3 regions of the Pseudomonas sp. NY15435 genome follow, and region 1 is predicted to be linked to each of the others. Evidence: predicted binding sites of a transcription regulator. Region 1 holds the regulator's gene; each other region holds the start of a gene.

What was found. Region 1 encodes sigma-54, which starts transcription at its own class of promoters, with help from an activator protein. Its sites were predicted from a motif close to ANTGGCATNNANNTTGCTNT; they were not measured.
Region 2: a site for sigma-54 is predicted at 1,926-1,945, ahead of ACNFH5_RS10435 (pilin). Genes of this name have one in related genera too.
Region 3: a site for sigma-54 is predicted at 1,858-1,877, ahead of flgB (flagellar basal body rod protein FlgB). Genes of this name have one in related genera too.

Annotation. Positions count from the first base shown of each region.
Region 1 covers NZ_JBLUQA010000002.1:516,551-519,825, forward strand. The annotation lists gene rapZ (RNase adapter RapZ) at 1-7, opposite strand, end outside; gene ptsN (PTS IIA-like nitrogen regulatory protein PtsN) at 10-477, opposite strand; gene hpf (ribosome hibernation-promoting factor, HPF/YfiA family) at 487-795, opposite strand; gene ACNFH5_RS06520 (RNA polymerase factor sigma-54) at 874-2,376, opposite strand; gene lptB (LPS export ABC transporter ATP-binding protein) at 2,632-3,275, opposite strand, start outside.
Region 2 covers NZ_JBLUQA010000004.1:33,037-36,311, forward strand. The annotation lists gene ACNFH5_RS10425 (methyltransferase family protein) at 1-340, opposite strand, end outside; gene ACNFH5_RS10430 (hypothetical protein) at 337-1,362, opposite strand; gene ACNFH5_RS10435 (pilin) at 1,420-1,878, opposite strand; gene pilB (type IV-A pilus assembly ATPase PilB) at 2,104-3,275, shown strand, end outside.
Region 3 covers NZ_JBLUQA010000003.1:239,545-242,819, forward strand. The annotation lists gene ACNFH5_RS08330 (flagellar hook protein FlgE) at 1-216, opposite strand, end outside; gene flgD (flagellar hook assembly protein FlgD) at 244-939, opposite strand; gene flgC (flagellar basal body rod protein FlgC) at 959-1,405, opposite strand; gene flgB (flagellar basal body rod protein FlgB) at 1,411-1,818, opposite strand; gene cheR (protein-glutamate O-methyltransferase CheR) at 2,369-3,190, opposite strand.

The DNA.
Region 1 (3,275 bases):
GGCGCATGATTAGTGCCCGTTGTTCTGGAAGTCCACGACGATCCGGTACAGGTCCTCGCCGTTGGCGGCGTGACGCAGGCGGTCGCGGACGTCGGAGCGGTCGAGCATGGAGGCGATCTGCCGCAGCAGTTCCAGGTGCTCCTCGGTGGCCGCTTCCGGCACCAGCAGCACGAACACCAGATCCACCGGCGCACCGTCGAGGGCGTCGAAGTCTACCGGGTGGTCAAGGTGCAGGATGGCGCTGATCGGCGACTGGCAGCCGGGGAGGCGGCAGTGCGGAATGGCGATGCCATTGCCGAAGCCGGTGGAGCCCAGGCGTTCCCGGGCCACCAGGCTGTCGAAGATGTCTTGGGAATCGAAACCCGGCAGCTCGCGAGCCACCAGGTTGGCGATTTGTTCGAGGACACGTTTCTTGCTGCCTCCCGGCACGTTCACGAGGGAACGGCCGGGGGTCAGGATTTGCTCAAGTCGGATCATAGGGAGGGGTTAACGGACGCCAACACCTTGCTGGCGTTCGAGGTATTTTTCCTTGTGCTTGATCAGTTGGCGGTCGAGCTTGTCGGTGAGCAGGTCGATGGCCGCGTACATGTCTTCATGTTCGGCGCAGGCCACCACTTCGCCACCGGCGATGTGGAGGGTGGCTTCAATTTTCTGCTTCAGCTTCTCGACCTCCATGATGACCTGAACATTGGTGATCTTGTCGAAGTGGCGCTCCAGTCGGCCAAGTTTCTCGCCGACATAGTCGCGCAGGGCGTCGGTCACATCCAGTTGATGTCCACTGATGTTGACTTGCATACCGCTTTCTCCTTATTGCCCGTGTGTAAGTGGCAGGTTATGGGGCCTGCCGCCGGAACACCTTGGCGTGGATCAACGTCACACCAGTCGCTTGCGCTCGCTCGAGGGAGAGATTCCTAGGGACTCCCGGTACTTGGCGACGGTACGACGTGCCACTTGAATGCCCTGTGCCTCCAGTAAACCAGCGATCTTGCTGTCACTCAATGGCTTTTTCGGACTTTCCGCCGCGACCAGTTTCTTGATGATTGCGCGGATCGCGGTGGACGAGCACTCGCCGCCTTCGGAGGTGCTGACGTGGCTGGAGAAGAAATACTTCAGCTCGAAGATGCCACGCGGCGTGTGCATGAATTTCTGCGTGGTGACACGGGAGATGGTCGATTCGTGCATGCCCACCGCCTCGGCGATGTCGTGCAGGACCAGCGGCTTCATCGCCTCTTCGCCGTATTCCAGGAAGCCGCGCTGGTGCTCGACGATCTGCGTCGCCACCTTCATCAGCGTTTCGTTGCGGCTCTGCAGGCTCTTGATGAACCAGCGCGCTTCCTGCAGCTGGTTGCGCATGAAGGTGTTGTCGGCGCTGGAGTCAGCGCGGCGTACCAGGCCGGCATACTGCGAGTTGACGCGCAGGCGCGGCACCGCTTCCTGGTTCAGCTCCACCAGCCAGCGCTCGTTGTGTTTGCGCACGATGACATCCGGGACCACGTATTCGGCTTCGCCGGATTCGATCTGCGAGCCCGGGCGCGGATGCAGCGACTGAATCAGCTCGATGGTCTCGCGCAGCTCGTCTTCCTTGAGCTTCATGCGGCGCATCAGTTGGCTGTAGTCGCGGCTGCCGAGCAGGTCCAGGTGATCACTGACCAGACGGATAGCCTCGGCCAGCAGGTAAGTCTTGGTGGGCAGCTGGCGCAGCTGCAGCAGCAGGCACTCGCGCAGGTTGCGTGCACCGACGCCAGCGGGTTCGAGCTGCTGTACGCGGCGCAGCACGACTTCCACTTCGTCCATCTCCACGCCCAGTTCCGGATCGATGGAGGCGAGGATGTCGTCGAGGGACTCGTCGAGGTAACCGTCGTCCGTGATGCCGTCGATGATGCTCAGGGCGATCAGGCGGTCGGTATCGGACATCGGCAGGAGGTTGAGCTGCCACAGCAGATGGCTCTGCAGGCTTTCGCCGGCTGAGGTGCGAGAGGTGAAGTCCCACTCGTCGTCATCGTTACTGGGCAGGCTGCTGGCGCTGGTCTGGTAGATGTCTTCCCAGGCAGTGTCTACAGGCAGCTCGTTGGGGATGCGCTCGGCCCACTGGTCCTCATCGAGGCTGTCGGCATTGGGCGTTGTGCTTTCCTGGAAATTGTCCTGGGAGCTGCTGGTGGTGCCGTTGGCGCCTGACTCGGCGCCGTCCGCCATGGGGTCGCTGTTGTCGTAATCCTCGCCTTCTTCCTGGCGCTCCAGCATCGGGTTGGACTCCAGGGCTTCCTGGATTTCCTGTTGGAGGTCCAGCGTGGAGAGCTGGAGCAGTCGGATGGCCTGTTGCAGCTGCGGGGTCATCGTCAGCTGCTGGCCCATCTTTAGGACTAGCGATGGTTTCATGGCTGGAACTAGGCACCTTGTTCGCTGGCGCGAAGCGCGCCATATCCACGACTACGGACACCGGGGTGCCGCGAGGAAGCAAATTATATGCCTGAGTTTGGACGCTTTGCCTAGGGGCTGTCGACCTTTCGTTACAACCCGGTTGCGCCCGGGCAGGACAGGCAGCCGAATGCATCGCGGAACGGCCGACGAGCCGCGCCACGCGCAGGGAGGAGGTGGAGCTGCCACGCCCTGGGAAGGGCGCGGCGCAGGGCCTTAGAGGCGGAACTCGTGGCCCAGGTAGACTTCCTTCACCAGGTCGTTGGCGAGGATGCTCTCGGCGCTGCCTTCGGCGATCAGTTGGCCGTCGTTGACGATATACGCCGTTTCGCAGATATCCAGGGTCTCGCGGACGTTGTGGTCGGTGATCAGCACGCCGATGCCCTTGGCCTTGAGGTGATGGATGATCTGCTTGATGTCCCCCACGGAAATGGGGTCAACGCCGGCGAAGGGTTCGTCCAGCAGGATGAACTTCGGCGAACTGGCCAGGGCGCGGGCGATTTCCACGCGGCGACGCTCACCGCCGGACAGACTCATGCCGAGGTTGTCGCGGATGTGGTGGATGTGGAACTCCTCGAGCAGGCCCTCCAGGGCTTCCTGGCGGCCAGCGCGATCGAGGTCGCTGCGGGTTTCCAGGATGGCACCGATGTTGTCCGCCACCGACAGCTTGCGGAAGATCGAGGCTTCCTGCGGCAGGTAGCCGATGCCGGCGCGCGCGCGGCCGTGCATGGGCAGGTGGGTGACGTCCTGCTCGTCGATGCGCACCACGCCCTGATCGGCGCGAACCAGGCCGACGATCATGTAGAAGCAGGTGGTCTTGCCCGCTCCGTTGGGGCCGAGCAGGCCGACGATCTGCCCGC
Region 2 (3,275 bases), on a different contig from region 1:
TCGACTCCGCGAGGCGCAGAGGAACAAGGCTGACTGAGTGAGCACTGAAACTGAAAAACAGATAATAGAAGCTGCCGGTGAACGCAGCTAAAATTGAAACCAGAGATAAACCAACCGCTCGCGCCCCACGGGCCGAGAGAACCAAACCCAGCGTAATCGACTCACCCACCAGCAAGACCAAATAATTAACAGTCTTATGCAACTGGTAGGCCTGAATTGCGGAGATCGCAAAACCTGCGATCATAAAGAATACAACTACTCTCGCACCAATGCGCGTAGCTGGGTATGACCATAGATAATTTGCAAAATCCTCAAATCTTTTGAGCTGAGCAAACATCATTGCATTACCACATATTTTCTGACTTCAGCATTGGTTCCGCGCCATATCACGCTATCAAGAAAATAATGATGAATATTGACAAACAACAGAAACGCAACCATGAAAACAGTTGGTGAAATTTCACTCACCCCAAGAGCATCGTCCAGCCGCACAGGTAACAGATAAAAGTAAACTGCCGCTACAGTAAAAGCAAAGCCCCACCAGTGGAGATACCCCGCCCAACCTTTTCCCGACTGCCGCACACGTCCCCGGGTGTAGGCGCCGCTAAACAGCAAGTACTGAAGCGAATGAAAGAGAGGCACCAAGTATAGAAATCCTGCATCCATAAAAACAGGAGCGAGCCACAGGTAAATCGCAACAAGCGGGGTAAGGGCAACAAGACCGGGGAGCGGCATTTTAAGCACAAAGCGCCTTATGAGAATCCCCATCATCAACAGGATACTGACAGCGGAGAACACCTGGCTCAACAACTCTAAGTCAAAATCAATCGGCGATTGGTACTTCAGCCCCCAAAAATCGCCGTCTCCCACCGTCGCAAAGAAAAATGAATAGGAAGCCCACCACAATGGAAAAAGTGAGTACTTGAGCGCATTCAGCTCAACTCGAGAAAATCGTACGCCCTGCCCGCCTGAATAAACGATGAAACAACCGTAGGCTTGCTTGACATAGTGCCAGCCGACCAAAAACACCATCGCATAGAGCAGATAGACGAAAACCGCTTTACTGACAAAACTGAACCCGAGTGAGATCAGGGCTATTAGGACGAATGGAACAACAACACCCACAAAGAATGCCGGAAACTCACGAAAGAGCGTAGCAAACTTACTCACATAGAAAATCTGATAACTAACAAGAAAGTGCGGCCCATTGACAAAGAAAGCAAGAATCAACGCCCACCATGCAATGCTGGCGGCATCAATGCCCCCACGCAGAACAATAAAAAATGGATAGCACAGAATCGACAGACCACCGATCATGAGAAAGTCGATCTTCGGCGAGAAAAGGCTCTTGCTTTTTGCCATAATATTACTTCTTCCAAAAAAAATGCGCCGCAGTGCGGCGCATTTCTTAAAACAACATTACGGGCTAGGAGCAGCGGCAGCGATATTGTTTTTGGTGATCGCGCCCGAGGCAACAGTGTTGGACACAGTAGTTGCATTGGACCAAGTCAGCGCGCTTCCCCCTGCAGTGGAGGTCGGAGTCATAGTAATGGTCTGGGAATCAACGCCAGTGCCAATACCGGTAGCCAAGGTCAGCGTAATAACGCCGTCGGCAACGGTAGCGCCGGATACTTCTTTGGTTGCGGTGAAGGTCGGCATACCAGCGGCACCCGTGTCGCAAGAAGTCAGAACGCCGCCGGCCTCCTGGGCACACAGGGCAACTGCAGTTTTCAGCGAGTCAGCCGCAGTGAGAGCGTTACCGACCTTGGCCTTAATGGTGTAATCCTGGTATTGCGGGATAGCAACAGCAGCCAGGATACCGATGATCGCAACGACGATCATCAACTCGATCAGAGTAAAACCTTTTTGAGCCTTCATAATTCTCTCCAGTGTTTAGGTGCCGGTCGTAGGACCTGACAGTTACGAAAGCAGATTCCATGCCAATACGTTCAGCGCCAAAATTAACGGAGCTCGAAGGTTTTCTCCGTTTCTACAGAGCGAAATTACGCAGGAACTGACAAATTTTGACACCTGTTAGCGTCTGATTTGGCACCTCACCGCATCTGCGTTATAAGGCTTGAAACTCTTATCTGGCTATTTTCCATGAACGATCAAGTCGTACTGTCAGGACTCGCTCGTCAGTTGGTGCAATTTCAGCTGCTCGACGAGAAAAGTGCCCGGCAGGCCCAGGAGCAGGCCCAGCGCAATAAGCTGTCGCTGGTCACCTATCTGGTACAAAACAAGCTGGTCAAAAGCCGCCCGCTAACTGAACTCGCCGCAGAGCAGTTCGGCGTGGCCTTTTGTGACCTGGGCGGCCTAGATCGTGAGACATTTCCTAAGGAGCTGGTGTCTGAAAAGCTTGTGCGCCAGCATCGCGCGCTCCCCCTATGGAAGCGGGGCAACAAGCTATTCGTGGGCGTCTCAGACCCGACGAATCACCAGGCAATTACAGACATCCAATTCAGCACGGGGCTCACCACCGAAGCGATTCTGGTTGACGATGACAAGCTTGGCGACGCCATCGAAAAACTGTACGAAAGCGCCACAGGCGGCCTCGACGATCTTGGCGACATTGATCTCGAGAATATCGATGTTGAGGGCGGCAGCGCTGCCGCAAGGGACGAGGACGTCGGAGGGGACGCCGATGATGCGCCGGTCGTGCGATTCGTCAACAAGATGCTGCTAGATGCCATCCGCGGCGGGTCTTCCGACCTCCACTTCGAACCTTATGAGAAGGTTTACCGGGTTCGTTTTCGTACTGACGGCATGCTGCACGAAACAGCCAAACCGCCGATCCAGTTGGCGAGCCGCATATCCGCGCGCTTGAAGGTCATGGCGGGCCTGGACATTTCGGAACGCCGCAAACCCCAGGACGGCCGCATCAAGATGCGCGTGTCTAAGACCAAGTCCATCGACTTCCGCGTCAACACCCTGCCTACGCTGTGGGGCGAGAAGATCGTGATGCGGATTCTCGACTCTTCCAGCGCGCAGATGGGCATCGATGCCCTGGGTTATGAAGAATCGCAGAAGCAACTCTACCTGGACGCCCTCAAGCAACCCCAGGGCATGATCCTGGTGACCGGCCCCACCGGGTCGGGCAAGACGGTATCGCTATATACGGGCCTGAACATTCTCAACACGCCGGATATTAACATCTCCACCGCCGAAGACCCGGTGGAGATCAACCTAGAGGGGATCAACCAGGTCAACGTCAACCCGCGCCAGGGCATGGACTTCGCCCAGGCGCTTCGAGCCTTCCTACGCCAGGACCCGGA
Region 3 (3,275 bases), on a different contig from region 1:
GGTGCCCTGGTTGAACAGCTGCGAGACGTTGGACAGCAGCACGCCGCTGCCCACCGGGTTGCTGCCGCTGCCCAGCACGGAGGCCGCGTACACATCGGAGAACTCCGCGCGGGACTGTTTGAAGCCCACGGTGCTGGCGTTGGCGATGTTGTTGCCGGTGGTGTTGAGGTCACTGGAAGCGGCCTTGATACCACTGAGCCCGATATTGAAAGACATGCTTAGCTCCTGGTCGGTATCGCCGACTTACTGGCCAATGATCTGGACTTTGGACAGGCCGATGCTGCCCAGTCCGGCGAGGTTGAGGGTCAGCTCGCCGCCGTTCTGCCCGAGGGTCACGCTGTCGACGTTGGCCGGCAGGAAGGTGGTCAGGCCGTAGGTCTTGCCCTCGTAGTTGGTCTGCGCTTCGAACTTGTAGCGGCCGGGCGGCGCGAGATTGCCGCTGGAATCCTTGCCGTCCCACATGAAGCTGACGTTGCCGGCGGTCTGCTGGCCCATCTCGACGCGGTTCACCAGGGTGCCCTTGTCGTCGTAGATGTTGACCCAGCTGTTGGCCGTGGACACCGGCAGGGTGTAGGTGCCCTTGAAGGTCTCGGAGGTGTCCACCATCGATTTCTCGGTCGGCACGATCACCTTGCGGCCCACCAGCGAAGAAGCCTGCAGGGCCTGGGACGACTGGTAGTTGGAAAGCACGCTGTCCATGCTGGTGTTCAGCGACTGGATGCCTTCCACGGTGCTGAACTGGGCCAGCTGGGCGATGAACTCGCCGTTTTCCTGGGGCGACATCGGGTCCTGGTTGTTCATCTGCGCCACCAGCAGCTTGAGGAATTCGTCCTTGCCAAGATTGCTCTTGCCGGCCGTGGCGCTGCCGCTGTCCTTGTTGATCGCATACTGGTCCAGAACCGAACTGGAGCCATTGATGCCACTGTTGTCGATGCTCATCGTGCTCTTTCCTCAGCGCTTACTGACCCAGGGTCAGGACCTTCTGCATCATCTGCTTGGCGGTATTCATCATTTCCGCGTTGGTCTGGAACGAGCGGCTGGCGGAGATCATGTCGGCCATTTCCTCCACCACGTTGACGTTCGGGTAATAGACGTAGCCGTCCTTGTCGGCAGCCGGGTGGTTCGGCTCGTAGCGCGGTACCAGCGAGCTCTTGTCCTCTACCACGCCCAGCACCTGTACGCCGGAGCCGGCCTGGTCGGTCTCGCCGAACAGCGAGCCCTGGTCGCCGCCGCCCTGAGCCTGCTGGAACATGGTGGCGAACACCGGATGGCGGGCGCGGTAGGTCTGGTCCACGCTGGAGGAAACGGTCTCGGCGTTGGCGATGTTCGACGCGGTGGTGTTCAGACGGGTGGTCTGGGCACTCATGCCGGTACCGGCGATGTTGAAGACACTGGCGAGCGACATGGCGATTACTCCCCGCGCAGGGCGTTCATCAGCCCTTTGAACTTGCTGTTGAGGAAGGTGAACGAGGCCTGGAACTGCACGGAGTTTTCCGCGTAGTTGGACTGTTCGATCTGTTCATCGACGGTGTTCTGATCGATCGACGGTTGGGTCGGGTTGCGATACTTGAGCGATTCGTCACCGATGCCGAAACCGTCGGCCTCGATGTGATGGGCATTGGTCAGCGTGGTGCTGAAGGTGCCGTTCTTCATCTTGTCCGACTGGGCCGCCAGTACCGAGGCGAAATCCAGATCGCGGGCCTTGTAGTTGGGCGTGTCGGCGTTGGCCAGGTTATTGGCCAGGACTTCCGCGCGCTGGGAGCGGAAGCTCAGTGCTTGCTGGTGGATGCCGAGGGCTTTGTCGAAGCTGATGCTCATGGTCGCGAACCTGTTTGCCGGTGTGGGCTTGCCAACACTTCAGCAAGGCGCGTGCCAAAACCGCATACCCTTTAATTTCAAGGGCTTGAAGGAAACAGAAGAGCGGCAAGGGGCGGCAAACAGCGGCAAAGCGGCAAGCGCTTTCCTTGCCGCTTCGGGCAAGGCGGCAAGCTTGCCGCGCTTGCCTGGAGCTTATTTGCAGGAGCGAGCTTGCTCGCGAACCTGGCCACTCGACGGAGTTCGTTCGCGAGCAAGTTCGCTCCTGCAGAAAGAACATGCGAAGCGGATACACGGCAAATTGCAGACGGAGCCCGCTTTTACGGCAGAGGAACCATACGAGGAAGCAACGGGCTTTCTTCCGGTAACTCGGTGCCCATTCCTTCCCCCAACCCTGGCTGCGCGCCCCGCTCCAAAGGGAGAGGGTTAGAGCACGCCAGAGCGCAAGCGTATCTCGCAGGTGCCGACTCCGTCGGCAATCGAATGGTCGGCAATCGAATGAATGCGAATGCAGAAGCAGGAACCCCGCCCGAACAGGCGGGGCTGCGGCCGGTTACTTGGCCTTGTAGATGATCCCCGGGCTGCACTGAACCATCTGGTAATGGTCCGGCAGCGCGTTGAGCGCTTCGGAAGCACCGAGGAACAGGTAGCCGCCGGGCTTGAGCGTGGCATGGATGCGCAGGAGGATGTCGCGCTTCACCTCGGCCGAGAAATAGATCAGCACGTTGCGGCAGAACACCATGTCGAACTTGCCCAGGGTCGCGTAGCTGTCCAGCAGGTTCAGCGCGCGGAACTCCACGCGGCTCTTGATCGCCGGCTTCACCGTCCAGCGCCCCGGCGTCTTCTGATCGAAGTAGCGGGCCAGACGCTCCTGCGACAGGCCGCGGCCGATGGCCAGGCTGTCGTACTCGCCGGCCTTGCAGGCGGTGAGCATGGAGCCAGAGAGGTCGGTGGCGACGATCTGCACGCCTGCCTTCAACTGGCCGAGGTTGGTGCGTTCGAACTCGTCGATCGACATCGACAGCGAGTACGGCTCCTGTCCCGAGGAACAGGCCGCGGACCAGATGCGCAGGCGCTGGCCGGGTGCAGCCTTGATCATCTCCGGCAGCACGCGGTTCTTCAGGACTTCAAACGGATAGGTATCGCGAAACCAGAGGGTCTCGTTGGTGGTCATCGCGTCGACCACCTGTTCGCGCAGCTGACTGCGCATCTGAATCTTCTGTACCAGTTCGCCCAGGGACTTGATGCCCTGCTGCTCCATCAACTTGTTCAAGCGGCTGGAGACCAGGTACTGCTTGTTGGCGCCCAGGAGGATGCCGCAGGTCTTCTCCAGGAAATCCCGGAACAGCTCGAATTCAGAATTGGTGGATGTCACAGATAAACCTCTTTGCTCGTGGGCGGCTGCCGACGCGACTACGGCGACAACTGCCTGACCGGTGCTCAAAAAACCATAGACGATG